One region of the Arthrobacter sp. PAMC 25486 genome, then DNA from elsewhere that is predicted to be linked to it. Evidence: predicted binding sites of a transcription regulator. Region 1 holds the regulator's gene; each other region holds the start of a gene.
What was found. The regulator LexA, encoded in region 1, represses DNA repair genes until DNA is damaged. The targets are predictions, from matches to a motif close to TCGAACANNTGTTCGA.
Positions count from the first base shown of each region.

Region 1 (7,708 bases):
CCGCAGCACCGTTTATCCACAGGAATGTGGTTGCGAAGGTGTGCGTGTGGGCGGGCCGGACTACGATTGAGGGTAAGCGCCTATAAGGAGAATATGTCCAACGCATCTGCACACCATGGTTCCGACGATAAATCACAGCCCAAAAGCGGCGGAACAACACCGCACGGTCCCGACGAATCCGCGCAGGAACTCTCTGCCGCCGAGATTGAGGCGGTCATTGACCGGATCCTGGCCAAGGATGCGGCGGCTGGCCATGCTGTGCGTGCAGAGTCCGAGCTTGAGGAGCAGGACCCCTATGAGGGAACACCGACAGCCCGGCCCTTGGCTGGTTCGGCACAGGCCGTTTCCTCACTTGATTTTCAGCACAGCCGCTTTGACGGTGACCAAAGTGAACTGGCAGACCGCAAGGCCCTGCGCCGCCAGGCGAGTTTGTCCACCGAACTTGAAGACGTTTCCGAAGTTGAATACCGCCAGCTGAGGCTGGAACGGGTGGTCTTGGCCGGGCTGTGGTCCGGCGGGACCATGGCGGACGCCGAGAACTCCCTGCGGGAGCTGGCCGCCCTGGCTGAAACGGCCGGTTCTGAGGTTCTGGACGGGTTGGTGCAGCGCCGTGCCAAACCCGACCCGGCCACTTTCCTTGGACAGGGAAAGGCGCAGGAGCTCAAGGAAATCGTTCATGCCACGGGCGCTGACACAGTGATTATTGACGGGGATCTCTCCCCGTCGCAGCGGCGCACGCTGGAAGAAGTCGTCAAGGTCAAGGTTATTGACCGCACCGCCTTGATCCTTGACATCTTTGCCCAGCATGCCCAGTCACGTGAAGGCCGTGCCCAGGTTGAACTGGCGCAGATGGAATACCTGCTGCCGAGGCTTCGCGGCTGGGGTGAGTCCATGTCCCGCCAGGCCGGCGGCCGGGTTGGCGCCGCTGGTGGCGGCATCGGCTCGCGCGGTCCAGGTGAAACCAAAATGGAGCTTGACCGGCGCAAGATCCGCAACCGCATGGCCAAGCTGCGCCGTGAAATTGCTGCCATGGCGCCCGCCAGGGAAACCAAGCGCGCCAACCGCAAGCGCAACAGTGTTCCTTCAGTTGCCATTGCCGGCTACACCAACGCGGGTAAGTCATCGCTGCTGAACCGCCTGACGGACGCTGGTGTGCTCGTTGAAAACGCGTTGTTCGCCACCCTTGACCCCACGGTCCGGAAAACCGAGACTGCCGATGGCCTCGGGTACACCTTGGTGGACACCGTGGGCTTTGTCCGCGCCCTGCCCACTCAGCTCGTTGAGGCCTTCCGCTCAACACTGGAAGAAGTGGCCGATGCAGACCTGATCCTGCACATTGTGGACGCCTCACACCCTGATCCCGAAGGGCAGATCTCAGCCGTGCGATCGGTGTTTGCCGAGGTTGGTGCACTGCAGATCCCCGAGATCATCATCCTGAACAAGGCTGACATTGCCGATCCCTTCGTCGTTGAACGGCTGCGCCAGCGAGAACCCCGCACCGTGGTGGTCTCGGCACGCACGGGACAGGGCATCCAGGAGCTCCTTGACGCGATCAGCGAAGGCATTCCGCACCCCAGCGTCTTGTTGACACTGATGATTCCCTACGACCGCGGCGATGTTTTGAACAAGCTGCATCGCAGCGACGCTGAAATTGTCAGCCTGGAACATGGCGAGCACGGCACGCTTGCCAGCGTTCGGGTCCGTGAGGACCTGGCTGCTGAAGTTGAACCGTTTGTCCACCATGCCTGAGAGCGAATTGTCACAGCAGGCCCTGGAGCTTTTGGACCGCGCAGTGGCCACCATGGGTGGCCAACGCCGCGACGGCCAGCATGAAATGGTGCGCAAGGTCGTCGCCGCCATTGAGAACGGCGAACACCTGTTGGTCCAGGCGGGAACCGGCACCGGAAAATCCCTCGCATACCTGATTCCGCTCATCGTCCATGCCTTGACAAGCGACAAACCCTCAGTGGTGGCCACGGCCACGCTTGCCCTGCAGGCCCAGATTGTCGGGCGTGACGTGCCTCGCCTGCTGGCCGCCTTGGATCCGGTGCTGCCGCGACCCATCGACGTGGCCCTGGTCAAGGGGCGCAGCAACTATGTCTGCAAGCAGAAGTTGGGCGGCGGCTTCCCCACCGAGGACACGGGGGAGGGTGCCCTGTTCAGCTTGGGCGAGGACACCAGCGTTGCCCACCTGCCGGCGGCCGGAACGGGCCCCACCTCGGCGCTGGGCAGGGAAGTGGTGCGGCTGCGTGAATGGGCGCAGGACACGGACACCGGAGACCGCGACGAACTTGTCCCCGGCGTCACGGACAAGGCCTGGCGGCAGGTCTCCGTCACGTCCATGGAATGCCTGGGCGCGGCGAAATGCCCCCTGGCCACCGAGTGCTTCTCCGAACTGGCCAGGGCTCGCGGGGCCGACGCGGACATTGTGGTGACCAACCATGCCATGCTGGCCATCAGCGCCTTCGAGGGCATTGCCGTTCTGCCCGAATATGATGTTGTGGTTGTCGACGAAGCCCACGAGCTGCAGGACCGGGTCACGGGGGCCGTTACGGGACAGCTCTCTGTCCAGATGGTGCAGGCCGCAGCCTCCAGCACGCGCAAGCACACGGGCGTTTCCGTTGATGCGCTGCACGCCAGCGCCACGGCACTGGACTTTGTCCTCGCCGGTGTCGCCGAAGGGCTCATGCCCAACGGCCTCAACGAAGCACAGAGCCAGGCCATTGAGCAGGTCCGTGATGCCGTCCGTGCGGCGTTGTCGGATTCGAAACCCGACGGCAACGCGTCCGTCGACGGCGGGCGTTCCATCGCCAGGTCACGGCTGAACCTGATCTTTGACTTGTGCGAACGCCTTTTGGCGGCAGCGGATGCCCGTGAAGTGGTGTGGGCATCGCGCCCCGGCACCTTCGCCCCGGGCAAGGGCTACCAAAAGGCGGATGCCAGCGAACCCGCCGTCATCAACATCGCCCCGCTCAGTGTTGCCATGAAGCTGCGTGAGGGCCTTTTTGCCGAGCGCACCGTGGTGCTGACTTCCGCCACTCTGGCCATCGGCGACTCCTTCCAAGCCACGGCCGGGGGACTGGGCCTGCTCGGTCCCAGCGCACCCAGCTGGAGCGGGGCCGACGTCGGATCTCCCTTCGACTACCCCAAGCAAGGCATGCTGTATGTGGCGGCGCACCTGCAAAAACCAGGCTTTGGCACCTCGCCTGAGCAATTGGATGAACTGGCTGCGCTGATCACGGCCGCCGGCGGCGGCACCCTGGCCTTGTTCTCCTCCCGGCGGGCAGCGGAGGATGCGGCAGAGAAACTGCGCAAGAAACTGAAGGTGAAGATCCTGTGCCAGGGAGATTCATCCATGTCCGGGCTGATCAAGGAATTTGCCGACGAACCGGACACCTGCCTGTTCGGCACCATGTCGTTGTGGCAAGGCGTTGACGTGCAGGGAGCCTCGTGCCGGCTCGTGGTGATTGATAGAATCCCGTTCCCTCGCCCAGATGACCCGCTGGTCACCGCCCGCGCCCGCGCTGTGGCGCAAAGCGGCGGGGACGGCTTCATCGCTATCTCCGCAACACATGCCGCCGTGCGGCTGGCACAGGGCGTGGGCCGCCTGATCCGCTCAAGCGAGGACCGCGGCGTGGTGGCAGTACTCGACTCACGCCTTGCAAACGCCAGCTATGGGGGATTTCTGCGGGCTGCCCTGCCACCATTCTGGTCCACCAAGGACCGCACAGTTGCCCTGTCGGCACTGCAGCGGCTATCCGGCAAATAGCGGCACGGACATGCAGATCAGCTACGACGCGCCGGCAGACGCAGCTTATATCCGGCTTGGCGGGCCCCTCACGCCCGGGCAGGCAAGCCAGCAACTTCACTCAATTCAAACTCCGGGAGGTCGAGGCGAAATCACGTTGGATTTTGATGACGCCGGCCACCTGCTTGGAGTTGAGGTGCTGTCTGCCTCGGCTGTGCTCTCCCCGGAAGTGCTGGCGGCTGCGACAGCACTGGACTAAATAGCAGCTCAAGGGGTGCCGTTCTCCGCTGAAAAAATGGCAGCAATGGTGGCAGCAATGTAGAGGGCACCCCGCCGGGCGGCGGGGTGCCCTCTACATTGCTGCCACCAAGCTGGAAAGCCGAGCGGTTAGAGGCTGCGGAGCACCGAGACCACTTTGCCCATGATGGTGGCATGGTCGCCAAGGATGGGCTCATAGCGGGTGTTTTGCGGCAGCAGCCAGATGTGGCCGTCGCGCTGGCGGAACGTCTTCACCGTGGCTTCGTCTTCGAGAAGCGCGGCCACGATGTCGCCATTGTTTGCCGTTTTCTGCTGCCGTATCACCACCCAGTCACCGTCGCAGATGGCGGCATCGATCATGGAATCCCCCTGCACCTTGAGCATGAACAGCTCACCGCTGCCCACGATTTGGCGTGGCAGCGGCATGATGTCATCCACCGCCTGATCGGCCAGGATGGGTCCGCCGGCCGCTATGCGCCCGACAAGCGGCACAAAGGCGGTGTCCGAGGAACTGCTGAGTTCGGCAAAGTTCAGGCCGTTGGAACTGCGCAACGCCTTGGGGGAGCTGACGCCCTGAATCTCAACGTTGCCGTCGTCCAGGACGAGGGGGATGAGCACTTCCATGGCACGGGGCCGCTTGGGATCGCGGCGCAAGTAGCCGTGGCGTTCGAGCTGGGTCAGCTGGTGCGTGACACTCGACAGGCTGGCAAGCCCAACGGAGTCGCCGATCTCACGCATGGAGGGCGGATAGCCCTTGTCTGCAATGGAGCGCTGGATGCACTCAAGGATCTTCTTTTGCCGAACGGTGAGCCCCTTCATGCCGGCGCGGCTGGGTGCCTGGGGGATGCGGTGCGGTGGGTCTGGAAGCTCCATGATTCCGTAGGTCCTTTCGTGGCTGCGCTGAACAATGTCAGTGCCTGCTGGTGGACTGCATCTAGCGGCCAATCCTTGTTCCACAAGTTTAAGCCACATAGGTGCCAATTTCAAACATTTGTTCGATCAGGTCTTGGCAAGTGTCGTCCATAGGTGCTAAAACTGTACTAGTAGCCAAATAGAACATACGTTCTATCGAAGATATGAAGCATGGAATTTTGATCCTAGAGGTGTTGGTGGCCCTGGGCGCAGTTCCACAGCGAAAGGAGCAGACATCATGAATGCAATGGTTATCACGGCAACATCATTCAACGGCGGACGAGGCAACGGACACCTCGTCCGGCCGAACAGCCGCCCGTCCATTGCCGGGGGGCGCCGACTGCAGCTCACCCGGCGCGGCCGGCTCGTGTTCTTCGGCATCCCGGCGCTCGTCATGGCCGCCGCACTGCTGTTCATTTCCCTGGGCGTCTTCGTTGGCTCCATTGCCAGCCCGGCGCACGCATCGGCTCAATTCCCTGTGACTGACATGGCCGACTACGCCACTACGGTGACTGTCCTGCAAGGGGACAGTCTCTGGAGCATCGCTGGCGAAAGCAACCCCGCCCGCAATATTCGGGAGGTTGTCCAGGAAATTGTGGCCTTGAATGATCTCGGTGCGGGCGTGCTGCAGGCCGGCCAGCAGTTGTTCGTCCCGCTACCCAAGTAGCCCCCGGGACGCAATACAGATAGCCCCCGCACGGAATCCAGGTAGCCCAAGGCCGCCTCAGGGCGAGCTGAAGATGTCCGCCTGGTGTCACCGTTTCGAACTTTCACCGGCACAGCAATTAAGCTGAAGTCATGGATCAGTTCGAACTCTTAGCGCAATTGCCCCTCCGTGACGATCTTCGCGGCCAGCACCCTTATGGTGCGCCACAGATTGATGTGCCGATTCTACTGAACGTCAACGAAAACACCTTTGGCGTCCCGGATGATGCCAAGAAGGCAATTCTGAACGCGGTTGCGACGGAGCTGGACAACCTCAACCGCTACCCCGACCGTGAATTCACCGTCCTGCGCCAGGAGCTGGCAGCCTACCTGGGCCATGGGCTCAGCGAAGATAACCTCTGGGCCGCCAACGGTTCCAACGAGGTGCTCCAACAGATTCTGCAGGCCTTTGGTGGTCCGGGCCGGAGTGCCATGGGTTTCCCGCCCACATATTCCATGTACCCGCTGCTCGCCAGTGGCACCGGAACCGGCTATGTTGCCGGTGTGCGTGCACCCGACTACAGCCTCTCGGCAGAGTCCGCCGCTGCGCAGGTGCGTGAGCAGGCGCCCAACGTTGTCTTCCTCTGCTCACCCAACAACCCCACGGGAACTGCCCTGGGCCTGGATGTGGTGAAGGCGGTTTACGAGGCGGGCGAAGCGTCGCAGGCCATCATCATTGTCGATGAGGCTTATGCCGAGTTCTCCCACACCGGCACCGAAAGCGCCCTGGGACTTCTTCCGGGCCGCCCCCGGCTGGTAGTCTCCCGCACCATGAGCAAGGCCTTCGCCCTGGCCGGCGCCCGGCTCGGCTACCTGGCGGCAACGCCGGAAGTCACCGACGCACTGCGGCTTGTGCGCCTGCCCTACCACCTCTCCGCCATTACCCAGGCAACTGCAGTGGCCGCGCTGCGCAACTCCACCTCACTGCTGGCCAATGTTGAGTCGATCAAGGTCCAGCGCGACCGGATCGTGGCGGAACTGACCGAACTCGGGCTGACCCCCGCGCCGTCCGACTCAAACTTTGTGTTCTTTGGCGGGCTGGAAAACCCCCACGAGGTGTGGGAGGCGCTGCTGGCCGACGGTGTCCTGATTCGCGACGTCGGCATCCCGGGGCACCTGCGCGTAACCGCAGGAACCGAAGCCGAAACAACCGCGTTCCTCTCCGGGCTCCGCGCCATCCTTGCCGGCTAGCGCCCAGGTGGGTTCCGGCGTCGGAGGCTGAAAAGCGACCATCGGATGGACTGGTTGGGCAATAGCTGCCCCTCTCTCCTAAACTGGTGTTAAACACAACGACGTTTGTGCGCCTGCTGCTGCCCTGCACCGCTTGGCCGGTGGCGCACATGAATCTAAGGACTGCTGCAATGACTGAGACCATGCCCGGCCAGGGACGGAGCGCCCGTTTGGAGAGGGCCACGAGCGAGTCAAGCGTCATGGTTGAGATCAACCTTGACGGGACAGGGGTGTCGAGCATTGACACCTCCGTGCCGTTCTACGATCACATGCTCACGGCGCTGTCCAAGCACTCCCTGATCGACATGAACATCAAAGCCACCGGCGACACCCACATCGACGCCCACCACACGGTTGAAGATGTAGCCATCTCCCTCGGCGAGGTCTTGAAGGTCGCGTTGGGCAACAAGGCCGGCATCCGTCGCTTTGGCGAGGCCACCGTGCCGCTGGACGAGGCGCTGGCAAACGCCGTGGTTGACCTGTCCGGCCGCCCGTACCTGGTGCACAGCGGCGAGCCTGCAGGCCAGGAATACCACCTGATCGGCGGCCACTTCACCGGCTCCCTGACCCGGCACGTCTTTGAAGCCATCACGTTGCACGCCCAGATCTGCCTGCACATGACCCTCATCGCAGGCCGCGACCCGCACCACATCGTCGAAGCCCAGTTCAAGGCCTTTGCCCGTGCACTGCGCTCGGCCGTTGAAGCCGACCCCCGCGTTACCGGCATCCCGTCCACGAAGGGCCTTTTGTGAGCTCTGAAGCAACAACAGCCGTAAAGCCCACCGTCACCGTCCTTGACTACGGTTCCGGGAACGTCCGTTCGGCCGTGCGCGCCCTGGAACGCGCCGGTGCAAC
Region 1 is NZ_CP007595.1:4,525,740-4,533,447, forward strand. Features, by position in the region: gene hflX (GTPase HflX) at 94-1,749, shown strand; gene art_RS20325 (ATP-dependent DNA helicase) at 1,742-3,769, shown strand; gene art_RS20330 (DUF2283 domain-containing protein) at 3,780-4,007, shown strand; gene lexA (transcriptional repressor LexA) at 4,136-4,825, opposite strand; gene art_RS20340 (LysM peptidoglycan-binding domain-containing protein) at 5,157-5,585, shown strand; gene art_RS20345 (histidinol-phosphate transaminase) at 5,717-6,814, shown strand; gene hisB (imidazoleglycerol-phosphate dehydratase HisB) at 6,985-7,605, shown strand; gene hisH (imidazole glycerol phosphate synthase subunit HisH) at 7,602-7,708, shown strand, end outside.

Region 2 (7,708 bases), 840 kb from region 1:
TGTCCTCTGCGTCGTACGGTGATGCCTCGGGCGGCTCCGGGAGGTTGTTGAAGTCCCAGACCTCCTCGTCGACAGGATCCCGGGCCGTATCCTGGGCCAAGGCTTCCAGTGCCTCCGTATCGGTGGGAGACAGGCCGGTGGGTGAGAGGCCGGTGGGGTTCGTATCGGTGGGAGCTGGGGTGGTGCAATCCTGGTCTGTGTGAGCCGAGTCGGCACGGCAGGCATTGCTGTCTTGTTCCGTGTGGGCCCGGCTGATGAGTTTCTTCAGCCATTTCGGGTAGGCCGGTGCCTGTGGCTCGTCAAGGTCGGGCGGGCAGTACCTGCCTGACGGTGATGTCCAGGAGATCCGTCCGCCATCTTCGATGCGCGGCGTCCAGCCCCTGAGGCGCAACCCTTGCCGTTCAGGCTCGTCGATGCACCTGAGTTTGCCGTGCCTGTCCTTGTCGTCCTTGAAGTGTTTGACGAGGTGGTGGTGTGCGCACAGGTGTTCAAGGTTGTTGTAAATGGACCGCCCGCCGCTTTCGAAGCTCTTGACATGGTCGACCTCGCAGTTGACGGCCTTGGTGTTGCAGCCGGGGAACTGGCAGTATTCGTCCCTGATGCGCAGCTGCGTGCGCATGGCCTCACTGATCCGGTAACGGTCCGGGGCGATGTCAAGGGGTTGGTTGCTGATGGGATCTACCAGCAACCGAAGCATGCTGCCAGCCTGGGAAGCCAAGCGCTGGGCAACTTCCATGCTGATGGGACCTGCCCCTTCCAGCCACGCGGGTTCGTTCGTCACCCCGAGCATCGACAGCACAGGAATCAACACCACGGGTGTGACGTGCGGCAATGGAGGCCACTGCTCGCTACCACCAGGACTGGGCACAGTTCTCCCCCGGGGACCGGCCGCGACTGCCGCATGTGGGTCACCCCCGGTGCCGTTCACCATTTCGGGGCCGCCTGTTCCCGCAGGAGTCAGCACGGGCAGTTGCGCCGTGGAGTGCCACTGCGGGGAGTTGCGGGGATCCGGTTCCCTAAAGGCCGGGTCGGTGTAGTCAGGATCGTCAAATCGCGGGACCTGCCACGGGTAGAAGACACAGCCGTACCGGTTCGGGTCAGGAAATGCGCCTTCACCGCAGGGGTCCGGTTCGGACTGCAGGTACCAGGGCCAAGACTCAATGGTGCCCGACTCGGCGGCCCCGGTAAAGTACGTGCCCACTGGGCCTGAGGGAGAGTTTAGACCGCAGTGGCCGGCGGGCCCAAGATCGGAGGTGAAGGTGCTGTTGTTCATATCAGTGCCGGGTCCGTTATGCGGGGAGCCGCCCGCGCTGGAGCTGGAAGCATTGCCCTGGGCGCTGCCCGCGCTGGTGCCGTTGCAGCCCCACCCGGCAGCATCATCCGATAGTCGAACGTCCTGGAGGGCTGGGCTGTGGATACTGTTCTCGTCCATGCTCTGACGCAATAACAGGGCGGCCGCGATGTCCGCCCGCAATTGGGCCAGGGTGCGGTCCTCGTGGGAGCCCTGGGCGGCTTGGGCTGTGTAGGTGCACTGGTCCCAGATGGCCTCGATGGTGGGCGACGGGGCATAGAGGCTTAGCCAGGACATGCCGTCAAAGCCGCGGCTGACCCGCAGGTTCCTGTCGGCATAGGCGCGGCGGGTGCGTGCCGTGATGGTTTCCGGGTACTGGCGTTCGCGCAGCCGCCGCGCGGTGGAGCGGAAGCTGGGCAGTGTCTTGCGGACCGCGTGCCCCAACAAGCACTGCTCGAAGGCGTCGATGGTCTCTTGTGCAATGCCGGCCGCCCGCAGCAGGGAGGTCTCCTCGGCAATGACCACCGCATGGTCCCAGCCCAGCTCCCCCACGGTCAGCTGTTCCATGGACGCCGGCAGCGTGCGCACCAACGTGAGCGACTGTTCTATCAACCGCCCCGCCACACCTTCAGAGACGTGGAGAATGGTGGCCAGCTCCGCGCAGATCTGGTCAAGGGAGCAACCCTTCTGCCACCAGTCGAGCGAGAGCAGGCCACCTTCAAGCACGGCGGTGGATTCCAGGCGTTCCACCATGACGGCCACGAGCGCGGCACACCGGTTTTGCTGCCTTCTCAGCGCGGCAATGGCCTCCCCGCACCCGTCCATCAACGCCCTCACACCATCGAGCTGGGACAAGGAGGCAGGGCCGGATTCTCCGGGCACCGGCAGGGGCGGGCGTTCTGAGAGGGCACCCATGTCGGTGGCGAGTGGTTCAATGACAGGAAAGGCGAGAGCATCGATCAGCTCCGCCACACTTACTGTGGTGGATGCCTCTTCCCGATCCGTCGGGAATTCCAGTGAATCGCCCATACCACAATTATAGATCCCATCAACCTGTAAAGCAATGGATTCGCAAATCTTCCCAAACAAATATTCTAGACACCCGCGGCAGCGCCCCTAAGTACCCCGGCGGCAGCTGGGGAACAGGGAAAAGGCGAGTCCCGCCGTCGTACATCAACGAAGTACGACGGCGAAACCCGCCTTACAGAGGCAGCGGCGCCTACCAGCGGTGGGCCACGTCAACGACCACGCGGGTGGAGTTCCCGGGGCCGTCGAGGAGGAAAACCTGGAACGGCAGTCGGGCACGAACGCCCAGGCCCAGGGTGGTCCTGCCCTCAAAACTTCCCGCCATGGCCAGCTGGCGGAACGTGGCATAACCGCTCGTGTTGACCAGCTCATTGCGGTTGGCGGGCTGGTAGGTCGCGTTGCCGGAGGCGTTGTAGGCCGGAGCCAGCACCGTCAGCTGAAGGTAGGCGCCGCCCCGCAGCGGAACGGTCATGCCGCTGCCGGGTGAGGTCACGTTCGAAACGTACCTAACGTTGTATCCGGTGGCATGGCCCGTGATGTCAATGACCATGCGGTCAAAGCAGGCGTGCCGACCGGCCCGCACATTGGTGATGGTGGCGGTGGAACCGATGCCCGCCGTTTTGGCCAGCGAACCCCACGTGATGCCGCAATACGGGGCGGCCTGGGCCGGCGCCGGGCCGACAAGGAAGAATGCGGCAAGCAGCCCCACAACTGCCAGCCAGGTTTTGAAGAACTTCATGGGAAACACCCTCTTTGGGAACTTTGGCCCCACGGAAGTGGGGGTGATACTTACGCTATTACTCCCCTGCCTGCGGCGCATCAGTAGGGAGCAAAAATCCGCCCAACCGTTACGGGTACTGGGACCGGATAGGGAAACGTTATGCAGGTCTCCTTAATGATTCGATCGTGACCTTCGGGGATAGGCTGAACACAATTACTGACCACCCTTGGAGCTCCCCCATGACCACGCGCAGTTCGTCCAGCCCCTCAGGGCAGGCAAAGTCACCTGAGGCACGCGGCGGGGGCATTGGCAGCCGCGGTGGCGACGGCGGAGCTGCGGATCCGGCGCTCGGCGGCGCACTTGACGGCGCACTCGAAAATGGTCCGGCGCATCCGGCGCTTGACGGCAAGGACAGTGCGCTGGCCGCGCGGGCCACGGACGCATCCTGGCGGTCGACGCTGCTGCGCTACTACTCGCTGACGAAACCACGAGTGCTGTACGGCAATGTGCTCACGGCGGCTGCGGGCTTCCTGTTCGCCAGCCCGGGACCTATCGACTGGCTGCTGTTCCTGGCGGTATGCCTCGGCACCACCCTGGTCATTGGCTCGGCCTGCGTCCTGAACAATGTGCTCGACCGTGACATTGACACCCTCATGGCCCGCACCAAAAAACGCGCCACCGTCACCGGGGGCGTGGGTGCACGCAATGCGCTGATCTACTCCGCGGTCCTGTTACTGGCCGGCATGGCAATCCTGGTGGCCTGGACCAACGCACTGGTGGTTGGTGTTGGGATCGGCGGCTTCCTGGCCTACGTTGTGCTGTACGGCATGCTGTCCAAGCGCCTGTCCATTCATGGCACGCTCGTGGGCAGTGTTTCTGGCGCGGCACCCATCCTCGGTGGTTACGTCGGCGCCAGCAACGCCATCGACGCGGGCGCCGTCATCGTCTTCCTGATCTTGTTTGTCTGGCAGATGCCGGCCTTCTACTCAATCGCGATCTACCGTCAGGCCGAATACGCCCGCGCCAACGTGCCCGTCATCTCGGTGGTTCGCGGCATCCCCAACACGGTGGCGCAGATCCTTGTCTACACGGTGTTGTTTGTGGTTGTCTCGGTGCTGCCCCAGCCCTTTGGCTACACCGGCTGGGTCTACACGGCGGTCATGGGCATCCTCGGCACCGGTTGGCTCGTCCTGGCTGTACGCGGGCTGCGCGCCACCGACCACGACCGCTGGGCCCGCCTCATGTTCCGCTACGCACTGATGATGATGTTCGCGATTTCCCTCATGCTCTCCGTGGGACCGCGACTGCCGTAACCGCGACCGCCCGGTATCCGCCCAAATCAGCCCCCACCGCACCGCCCACATCAGCCTGTACATTGCTACCCCTTGACCTGCAGCATTATTGGGCATGCAATGGAGTAAGAGGCCACAACTGCTGGGCCTGTTTAGTGCGTCCGGTCGACGCTGACCGGGTCCTGCTCCGGGAGGTGTTGCAGATGAGTTTCCTCATTCTCGCCATGTTGGTGGCTGTGACTGCCGCCGCAACCGTGTGGCTGGCCAGGACTCGCGCCGAGCGTGATAATGATCCTGATTCCACGTTTTGGTACACCTTCACGGGCTTGTGCGTGCTGGCACCCATGATCCTGATCCCGGCTTTGGCGAGCAATCTTTCCTCGATTGTGCTGCTGGTGTTGGCCGCGTCGGCCGCGATTGCCATGCACCTGTTTCTGCGTCGCCAACGGGCCCTGGCGTTGCTGGCCGCACACCGCGCGCAACGTCAGGCAGGCCTTGCCACTGCCGCCGAACAGCACCAGGGGCTCATCGACCACTGGGCCTGCTACCTCCTGGATCCCGACACCGCCAGCAAATTCCCGGCCATGACCAACATCCACCTGCCCGAGACTGCAGCGCTGGTCCGCAGCATGGCCGCCGCTGAGCAGCTCACCCCCGCCATTCCCCTGACGGACGACGCCGTTGCCTCCTACCAGCGATCCGTCACCGAGCTTGCACTCGCTTTGGCGACCGCCGAAAAAGCGGCGGCCAACACGTAAAGGTGAGTCGCCGCCGTCGTGCTTCATGTGCGTGCCCGCGGGAAACTGGCCCTGAAAGAGGTAGGGCTGGCCCTGCAGGAGGCAGCGAAAGAAGTTACTGGACCACGAGGACCGGGATCGGCGACTGGTTGACAACGGAGGCGCTGACCGAGCCCAGCAACAGCCCCATCAGGCCGCCGTGCCCGCGTCGGCCAACCACGAGCATGCGCGCCCCCTCGGCCACGGAGATGAGACCCGTGGCGGCAGAGCCCTGGATGAGCCGGGCGGAAACGGAGGCGGGGACGTTGTCGCCGAAGGCCTGAAACAGGGCGTCGGCCAGGACTTGCCGGGCGCCCTCTTCGAAGTTGCCAATGCCAAGTGCCGCGTAACTGGCATGTTTGGTGGGCATCTCCCAGACAGCCACGGCATCAACCACGCCACCGAGCTCGGCAGCCAGTTTGGCACCTTCCTGCAAAGCATTGACAGACGCAGTGGAACCGTCAACACCAACGACTATACGAACCTCGGATGTGACTTCAGACAAGGGAGCCTCCTTCGGACAACGGGCCGTTCCCGTTGTTTTCCATTCTCCCGTACAAACGTCAAAGCACGAAGTTAAGGCGGCGTCGCGGCTAGTTTTGTGGCGGCACCGGTTCCGCAGAAGGTGCAGGCTCGGCAGGAGGTGCCGGCTCCGCTGGCGCCGGCTCGCTGGTTTGGGCAGGCGGTGCCGGCTCGTCGGGCTGCGAAAGCTCGGCGGGGGCGGTCGGCTCCGGCTGCGTGGGTGCCGTGGGTTCCGTGGGTTCCGGCGCCTGCGTGGGCTGGGGCTCCGGCCGCACCGGCTGGACGGGGGGCACGTAGTCGCCGGGCTTGGGATCGTTGACCCCGGAGACGAGGGGTGCTGTCGGCGCCAGCATGGACGACGGCGGTTGGCTGAAGGGAGTGCCGGCGTAGGCCGGGCCGGTGGCTGCCGCGTTCATGACGGCAGCCCATTGGGAGCCGGCCAGGTCGGCGCCGTCAACACCCAGATAATACTTTCCGTTGATCATGATGTTTTGGTTGACCCACTCGGGGCCGGTGCCCTTGTAGCTGCCGAACCAGGAGGCGGTGGCAACGCCGGTGGTGGCACCGATGGTCCACGTGTCCACGTTGCCGTCGGTGGTTCCCGTCTTGGCAAAGGCGTTGGACTTGTCATCGAGGGGAACGTAGTAGCCGGAGCCGATGGTCAGCACGTTCTTGAGGGCGTAGGTGACTCCGGAGGCCACGTCCTGACTCATGGTCCGCTGGCAGTCGGCGCCCGGCACGGGATAGGACGTGCCGGCCGCGTCCACAACGGAGGTCAACGCGATCGGGTTGCAGCGGATGCCGCCGCTGGCGAAGGTGGCCATGGCCGTGGCCATGTCGATCGGGGCCACACTCTGGGTGCCGATCAGGTTGGCGATGCTGGAGAGGTCGTAGGGCGCGTTCGTCCGGCCGTCCTTGAGCCCGGCAGAGGTTGCCATTTTCTGGATGTTGCAGAAGTCCAAGGCCGTGGCCGTCTGGAAGGTGACCGTATTGATCGAACGGTACAGCCCCTCCTCCGCGCTCATGGAGAAGTAGTGGTTGGGATCGTCATTCGGCAGCAGGAAGCTTCCGGAAACGCTCGGATCGTACACGCCCGTGGTGGTGCCGCAACTGTTCTTCCACGGGAAGTCCTGGCGGTATTCACGCACGGCACCATTGATGCTCGTCATCATCGAATGCCCGCTGTTGAGCCATTCGGCAAACACAAACGGCTTGAACGTCGAGCCGATCGGGAAGCCGCCCGCACCATGGAGCGGCTGGCCGCTGGCATCGGTGACGGGCAGTGCAAAATTGCCCATGTAGTTCCCTGGCGCCTCGGCCGGGTCGTACACCGTGTTCTGCCCCATCGCGAGCACATTGCCTGTGTTTGGCTGGACACTGACGACGGCGGCTCCGCGCTGGAGTGGGTCGGTGGCACTCATCGTGGCACTCGCCTGTGACTGGGCAACCTGCTGGAGGCCCGCGTCCAGGGTGGTCTTGATGGTCAGCCCGCCCTGGAACAACAACTTGGTGCGTTCCTCCGGCGTGGCACCAAACGCGGGGTCGTTCAGGATCAACTGCTGGACGTAGTCACAGAAGTAAGGGGCCGAGGCAGACGCGGCACAGCCCTGGGCGCTCTGCGTCAGGTGCAGTTCCAGGGGAGCCGCAATGGCGCCATCATGGTCCGCCTGGCTGATCTTCTTCTGGGCCAGCATCCTGTTCAGCACATCGTTGCGCCGCTCCACCACCTTGTCGGGGGCGGTGACGGGATCGTAGTACGACGGGCGGTTGACCACCCCGGCCAGGGCTGCGGCCTGCGGCAGGGTCAGCTCCTTGGCCGTGGTGCCGAAGTACAGTTTCGCCGCCGACTCGATGCCGTAGGCTCCGTTGCCGAAATAGATGATGTTGAGGTAGCCGGCCAGGATGTCGTCCTTGGACATTTTTTTCTCCAGGCCGATGGACATCTGAATTTCCTTGACCTTGTCTGCCAGGGTCTTCTCGGCACCGAGCTTGGCCTCGTCGGTTTTGCCGTTGGCCACCAACTGCTCAATCAACATGTTGTTGACGTACTGCTGGGTGATGGTGGAGGCGCCTTGCCGGC
Region 2 is NZ_CP007595.1:774,444-782,151, forward strand. Features, by position in the region: gene art_RS20795 (HNH endonuclease signature motif containing protein) at 1-2,320, opposite strand, end outside; gene art_RS03695 (hypothetical protein) at 2,511-3,056, opposite strand; gene cyoE (heme o synthase) at 3,278-4,351, shown strand; gene art_RS03705 (hypothetical protein) at 4,534-5,088, shown strand; gene art_RS03710 (universal stress protein) at 5,183-5,611, opposite strand; gene art_RS03715 (transglycosylase domain-containing protein) at 5,700-7,708, opposite strand, start outside.
Region 2: the regulator LexA is predicted to act here: its motif matches at 2,373-2,388, upstream of art_RS20795 (HNH endonuclease signature motif containing protein).

Region 3 (7,708 bases), 120 kb from region 1:
CGCCTCATCACGTTCCAGCACCGGCTCAACACCGAGGAACACCTCGGAGGCGCCCGCGGCAACCTCTTCCGTGGTCTCGATGCTGCCCTGCGAATAGCTGAGCGCAAAGGCCTGGATCTTGCCCTTCTTGCTGGGTGCAACACCGGTGCCGAAGGCGCTGGCGGGCTCGGCCCGCAGCACCAGAGCACCGTGGGCGCCCGTGAGATCGTCCAGGAACATGCGCTGGACCAGGCCCGGGCTCAATGGACCGGTGGGATCCCACTGGTTCACGGACTCGTAGTAGCGGCCCACCACGCCGGTCAGTTCAACCGAGCCGGTGGCCAGATCCTGCACTCGGGCTTCGGCTTCCGCCTCGGTGCCGCCGCCAAACTCGGGCAGCTTCAGCGCGCCGGGGCCCACCTCAACCACACGGTTGCGCTGCAGCACAGCCAACCCCATCGTCTCGGCGAAAGCAGCACCCGAGGTGCCGGGGGCAGCCTTGGTGCGCAACGCCGTCGTGCTTACCAAACCGGCAGCAAGTGCACCGTCGGCTTCACGGCGCAGCATAGTCAGCAAGGTGGCGCCAACGCCTGCGCGCCGGTGGTCCTTGGCAACCTCGACGTACGCCCACAGGCGCGCCGGGTGCAACTTCGTGGAGTACACGACGCCGGCCGCGACCGGGATGCCCTGGTCCTCGGCGACGATGGTGCGCCGCCACGGGCCGCTGTCCGATTCCGGCGCCAGTGCGGCGCGGAACTGCCCGGCCGGGGCCGAATCGGCGTCTCCCCAGATCTCCAGAAGAGTCAGGTCATCGCCGTCCTGCCACGGCCGGTAGACAAGTTCAGCCATGCTTACGCACCCAGGAGGCGGGTTGCCAGGTAGGCCTGCACCTGGTCCAGGGGCACGCGCTCCTGGCTCATGGTGTCGCGTTCGCGGATGGTCACGGCGTTGTCCTCGAGGGTTTCAAAGTCGACCGTGATGCAGAACGGGGTGCCGATCTCATCCTGGCGGCGGTAGCGGCGGCCGATGGCGCCGGCGTCGTCGAACTCGATGTTCCAGTGCTTGCGCAGCGTGTTGGCAAGCTCCTTGGCCTTCGGGGACAGCTCCTCATTCCTCGAAAGCGGCAGGACAGCGGCCTTGACGGGGGCCAGGCGCGGGTCCAGCTTCAGGACGGTGCGCTTGTCCACGCCGCCCTTGGCGTTGGGTGCCTCGTCCTCGACGAACGCATCCACCAGGAATGCCATCATGGAGCGGGTCAGGCCGAAGGACGGCTCGATCACGTAGGGGGTGAAGCGCTCGCCCGTGGCCTGATTGAAGTAGCTCAGGTCGGTGCCGGATCCCTTGGTGTGCGAGTTCAAGTCGTAGTCGGTGCGGTTGGCGACGCCCATGAGCTCGCCCCACTCGGAGCCCTTGAAGCCGAACTTGTACTCGAAGTCGATGGTGCCGGCGGAGTAATGCGCGCGCTCGTCATCGGGGACGTCAAAGCGGCGCATGTTCTCCGGGTCGATGCCCAGATCCATGAACCAGTCCCAGCACAGCTCGACCCATTCCTTGAACCACTTGTCGGCGTCTTCGCCGGGCACAAAGAACTCAATTTCCATCTGTTCGAACTCGCGCGTGCGGAAGATGAAGTTTCCGGGCGTGATCTCGTTGCGGAACGCCTTGCCGATCTGGCCGATGCCGAACGGGGGCTTCTTGCGGCTGGTGGTCAGCACGTTGTTGAAGTTCACGAAGATGCCCTGGGCGGTTTCCGGACGCAGGTACTGCAGGCCGGTTTCGTTGTCGACCGGGCCCAGGAAGGTCTTGATCAGGCCGGAGAACATCTGTGGCTCGGTCCATTGGCCCTTGGTGCCGCAGTCGGGGCACACGATGTCTTCCATGCCGTTTTCCGGCTGGCGGTTTTTCTTCGCCTCGTAGGCCTCAAGGAGGTGGTCTTCGCGGTGGCGCTTGTGGCACTGGGTGCACTCAACCAGCGGGTCGGTGAACGTGGCGACGTGGCCCGAGGCTTCCCACACGGCCTTGGGCAAGATGATGGAGGAATCCAGTCCCACCATGTCCTCGCGGCCGCGCACAAATGCCTGCCACCATTCGCGCTTGATGTTTTCCTTCAGCTCAACGCCGAGGGGCCCGTAATCCCAGGCCGACCGCGTGCCGCCGTAAATCTCACCGGCCTGAAAAACAAAGCCGCGACGTTTCGCGAGTGAAATGACCTGGTCAAGCTTGGACTGAGGCGCCACTGTTTACTCCTATTTATTACGAGGCCGCTGGGTGCGGTCCGTTCCGCGCTCAAGCCTACCTTTGGGTGCCGCTTTGGGGGAATTCCCCGGCCGCCCGTGGGCATGCTTGTGAGATGCCCAACGCCCGCACCTTTTCCCAAGCACGACGGCGTGTCCCGGCGTGCGCTGCCCGGCCCGCCTGCTGACGCATTGCCAGATCCCTGCCACGTCATCAGTTATCGAAACTTTCTTTGGGTAACTATTGCGGTCTGATTACGGTGAGCGTATCCTTGGTGTGTGAGTATTCGGGAGCAGTTCCCCGGGGACCGGGGTGGTGGGGCCACACAGGATGTGACCTCAATCCTCGCTGCGATCACTCTTCCTTCCATTGAACCCTTTGGGTCTGACAATGTTGAGCTGGCGGGCTTGCCCGAACGTCCCGTCTATCCGGTACCTGATCCGCTGCCGGTGACCCAGCTCTCCGTGGCACAGTGCGCTTATGACGCCGCGATGGCATCCTTGGCTGAGATTAAACGCCACGAGGACGCGCTCGACGGGGCCAAAGCACGCTTGATTGCCCGTGCCGTCGGGGCAGCCGGTGTGGAGGCTGAACTGCTGGGACTGGACACCTGGCAGGACGGGATCGCGGCTTCCTCCACAGCGACGGAAATCGCACTAACCCTCGGCATCCCCGAACGTACGGCAGCAGCCCTGGAGTATCACAGCGTGGTACTGGTCAAGGAACGCCCCGACGTCCTGGCCGCGTTGGAGGCTGGGGAACTTTCCTGGCATCACGCCACGATCATCAACGACGAAGTCCGTACATTGCAGGAAACCCCCACGACAACCGTTGAGGATGCGACCCTTCTTGAGGCCCGGCTGCTGGTGCTGTCAGAGAACACGACGGCGGCCTCCTTTGCCGGGAAGGCCCGGCGGGCGCGGGAGAAAATGCACCCGGAAACCATGGCAACCCGGACCAAGGAAGCCTTTCGCAAACGCACCATCAGCTGCGACCCCGGCAAAGACGGCATGTCCTGGCTGACCATGCACCTGCCCACGGTCAGCGCCTCCGCGATTTACACGCACTGCACCCGCCTGGCCCGCGCCATCAAGGCCGAGGCCCACCGCGCGCAGCACGCAGCAGACGCATTCGGCACCGGCCAGGACTGCCGGGAATACAGGACCCTCGATCAGCTGCGGGCCGACATCGCCGCGATCCTGCTCCTGGGCCAGGACCTGCCCCTGTGCCCGGCGGGCTCAACCGGCGCCTCAGACACCGGCACTGGCACTGGCACCGATACTGGCACCGGCACCGCAAAGGGTGGGTCGCCTCCGGTGTTCGGAGATTCCGGAACTGCTCCGTGGCCTGCGAAAGGGGCTCAGGCTACGGCCGACCCCGGCAAGTCAACTAAGCCGGGCAGTTCAAGCGAGCCGGGCATGTCGTCCTTGGGGCAGGCCTCCGCCTTCGAGGTATCACTGGTCGAGCAATTCGACGTGCCTCCCTGGTCACACGAGCGGGGCAGCAAGGACATCGTGGCCGGTGACGATCCCGACCAGAACATCAGCACCAGCACCGTTGAGGACCTAGGGACCAGCGACACCGCGTCCACCGCGTCCACCGCGTCCACCGCGTCCACCGGGCAGCGTGCCCCTACCCCCTCAGCTCCCTCCAGCCACCGCCAGGAACCCTTGGCGGAGGGGACAGTTCTGCCCTCCCAGGCTGACCCCGCTGTTCTAGCCGACAGTTTCATCGCACCGCGGGGCTCCAACAGCTCCCACAGCGCACAGGACGCCGACAACTCCTCTTCGCAGGTTGCCGACGATGGTGGACAGGAACCGGCCAGAGGCCCTGACGGGGGAACTGGTCGGGGACGGGTCCGGGCTGGTGGGGTGGATCGTTGACGGGATTCCCGAAGACCCGCAAACCCGAATACCAACAGCAGCTTCAGGAGCTGGCCCACTCAAAGGTCCTGACCGATCCGCCCCTGCCCGAAGCCCTGGTGATCGTCACGGTGCCCTACCTGGGGCTGTTGGGGATTACCGATGAACCAGGGGAACTCGCCGGCCCGCAAGGCGGACCCGTCCCAGCAGAAATCGCCCGGAAACTCCTAGCCCATTCCTCCTCGTTCCTGCGCGTGCTCACCGACCCGATCAGCGGCGAAGCCCTGCCACTGCAACCAGAACGCTACACACTCCGAGCGGCAGAGAAAGCCGTGCTGCAAGCACTCGCCGGAGGCTGCTACGTCCCGAACTGTCCAAACCCTGTCATGGACACCGAACTCGACCACCTGCGCGCCTTCGAGTTCGGCGGCGCCTCCACCCTGACAAACCTGCGCGCGGCCTGCAAACGCCACCACACCCTAAAGCACTTCAAAGACGACAAAAACCGGCGCGGAGAACGTCGCAGCATCAACGAACCCGAACGCCATGGCATCAAACTACGCGGCTGGACCGCCAAGGTCACCGACGATGGCCGCGTCGGCTGGATCGCACCCAGCGGCACCTACCAACCACCACTGAATACCGACCCGCAACGACCCATGTACCCCAAATGGCTCAAGAAACTCATCAACAAGTCCCTCGGCGGCACCAGAAAGCCCGGGAACTAGCTGCTTAGCAGGATGCAGGCGGGGCTGCCGAACTCCACAATTTGGACCGGCTCGGCGCCAGGCAGACCGTGTTGGTCCAGCTCAAAGACGGCAACATTATTGGAAAGCTGGTTGGCGACATACAGCTTGTGGCTGCCGCTCCCCTCCGGAGAAAGCGCAAAGTGGCGCGGCCAGTTGCCACCACTGGGCACCTGAAGGAGAAAGGACGGCGGTGTGGGCGCTTGCCCGCCCAGCTCTAAGTCCGGCAATTCTGAGTCCGGCAGCCGGCTCACATCCAGAACCACCAGGGTGTCGGGTCCACGGACTGCCGCATAAAGCTTCCTGCCATCGCCGGAGAGCTGGATGTGGGAGGGGAAGAACTCTTCCACCGAGGAAATCTGTTCGGCGTTTTCTGCCAGGGGTGTTTTGAACAGCCAGTGCCAGAAATACCCGCCCGCGCTCTTGCCTGCTTGTTCCCCTTGAGTGTGGGCCACAGCCGTCCGCCGCAGCACATGCAGGTGGCCGTCGAGCTCGCCGGCCACCAGCAGGAAGTCACCCTTAAGGGCAACATGGCGTGGACCGGTACCCGGAGGAAGCTCCGCGGACCCCAACAGGACGAGGGAGGCGGCCGAATACTCATCCACCCTGTCGGAGCCGAGATCGGAAACCAGCACAGTGCCCCACTTGGTGGCCGTGACCTGGTGCGCGTGCGACTCCCCTTGCCGGTCGGCCACTGGCCCGCTGCCTGGGTGGGAGACGAGCTCCAGCGGCTCAGGTGCCATTTCCGCGAGCAAGCTCGAAAGTGGCGTGACGGAAGCCGTTCCGGAGGAGTAATTGGCGGCCCAAACATTGCCGTCCACGAGTGCCACATGGCAGGTATCGGCGCCCCCACTCGACGCCCGGCCCATGACGTCCAGTGATTGCGGGTCCAGCGCCAGGACAGTGCCGTTGGTCAGCTCTTCAACCGCAAGCAGCACATCTCCGCCGTTGGCCAGGAAGGACGCATTTAATACAGCGGAGCTTTCAACCTGCCGCTCCCCCAACAATCCATCTTCGGCCAGGACGAAGCGTGAGATGCCAGGCCCGGCCCCGTAGCCCGCTTCGGTGTAGCCACTGATGATGATGCTTGCGCTGGAGGGCATGGCTGGTTCCTTCTCGGGACGTAGATGAGTTCTGCTGCCACGCTATCGCGGACGACAAGAAATGTCGTGACATTACTCCACATCGCAAGGTACTATGCATTGCATGGTACCTAATGACGCCGTCAGCACGAACCTCCGCAAGGGGGTCTTGGAGTACTGCGTCTTGGCCATGATCGGAGCCGGTGAAATGTACGGACTGGACATCGCCAACGGCCTGCAACAGCGCGGCCTCCTCACCAGCGAGGGGACACTGTACCCATTGTTGGCAAGGTTGCGCCGCAATGGCCAGGTGGAGACGAGCTGGCGTGAATCCAGCCAGGGCGCACCCCGCCGCTACTATACGTTGACGGCCGAGGGGCAGGATTCCCTGACTTCGTTTGCCGACGTCTGGGAATCCTTCAGTGCATCCGTCAGCGACACGCTCAAGTCAACACGCTCAAATCCACACCAAGGGGACAGCAATGAATCACCACACCGATGAGTCCGCGGTCCACGACTATCTGGCAGCACTGGAGGCGAGGCTGGCACAGCTGCCCACAGACCAGTCGGAGGAAGTCCTGTTCGGAGTTCGCGAGCACATTGCGGAGGCCCTGGAGCGAGGAGGACAATCCACCAGCGAAATCCTGGCCGGACTGGGCAGCCCCGACGACATCGCTGCCGGGCTGACAGGAGCCGGCATGGACGGTCCCGGGCCCGCGGCATCCAGCCCCTACGCTTCGGGTCCATACTCTTCGGGCAGCCACTTTCCCAACGCCGCTTCTGTTCCTGGCACCTTCCAGTACCCAAACAACACTCCACCGGCGGCCCCTGGTTACCAGTCCTCAACCGTGTGGGTGGTGGCCACCTGCATCCTCCTCCCCTTTGGTGGGTTCTTGGCGGGAATCGGCTGGCTGTTCGGAGTAGCCGGATTGTGGCTGGGCACGCGCTGGAAAACGTGGGAGAAGATCATGGGTACGGTGCTGTTTCCGGGCGGCCTTGTGGGCAGCTTGTGGATGGGCTTGGTGGCGGCATCCGCAGTGGGTACCACCACCTCGGCCACGGTGACAACGGGTATGACAAATGGCGGAGTCGACTCAGCTGTCAATCCCCTCTTGCCTGTCCTGCCGGGCCCTGCGGCTGTGGCGCTCATTCTCCTACCACTGGCGGTGGCCGTTTACCTGCTGGTTGTCGGCCTGCGCCGCGGTCCGGCAACGAAGTGAGCCAGCAAACGCTCTCGCGTCACCGCGCGCCCCATTCATGCGGCACAATTAACCCATGAGTTCACACGAGATCATTGACATCCCCATCCGCGACGACATGATCCGCCTGGGCCAGCTGCTCAAGCTTGCCAGCCTGGTTGAGGACGGCGTTGAAGCCACCGAGCTCATCAAGAATGGCCTGGTCAAGGTCAACGGCGAGATCGACGAACGCCGCGGCCGCCAGCTCCACCCCGGCGACACCGTCACCATCAACGGCGAAACGGTCCGCATCACCACCGGCGGCTGACGTCCCCTGCGGGACCAAAGCGGAAGAGAGCTGCCGAAGGACCCAATCCGAGCCTGCGAGGTTTGGGAGGCAGCGAACGCGAACGCGGCGGCACCCAACCTGAGTGCCGCCGTCGTTCGTTAAATGGGAGCTACTTGGTGGTCTGCACGTTCAGGACCTTGTACTGTAGGAACTCGCCCACGTGCGCGATTTCCTGGGCGTTGATGCCATGGAAAATGCCCGTGTAAAGCACCTTGGTGAGCTTCACATGGCCGTGCATCCAGGTGTTGGTGGCCTCGACGGCGGTCTGCGGGATGAC
Region 3 is NZ_CP007595.1:4,403,660-4,411,367, reverse strand. Features, by position in the region: gene art_RS19770 (GNAT family N-acetyltransferase) at 1-828, opposite strand, end outside; gene art_RS19765 (glycine--tRNA ligase) at 831-2,216, opposite strand; gene art_RS19760 (DUF222 domain-containing protein) at 2,493-4,097, shown strand; gene art_RS21360 (HNH endonuclease signature motif containing protein) at 4,094-4,804, shown strand; gene art_RS19750 (beta-propeller fold lactonase family protein) at 4,801-5,925, opposite strand; gene art_RS19745 (PadR family transcriptional regulator) at 6,029-6,406, shown strand; gene art_RS19740 (hypothetical protein) at 6,387-7,124, shown strand; gene art_RS19735 (RNA-binding S4 domain-containing protein) at 7,180-7,410, shown strand; gene art_RS19730 (alpha/beta hydrolase) at 7,541-7,708, opposite strand, start outside.
Region 3: the regulator LexA is predicted to act here: its motif matches at 2,435-2,450, upstream of art_RS19760 (DUF222 domain-containing protein).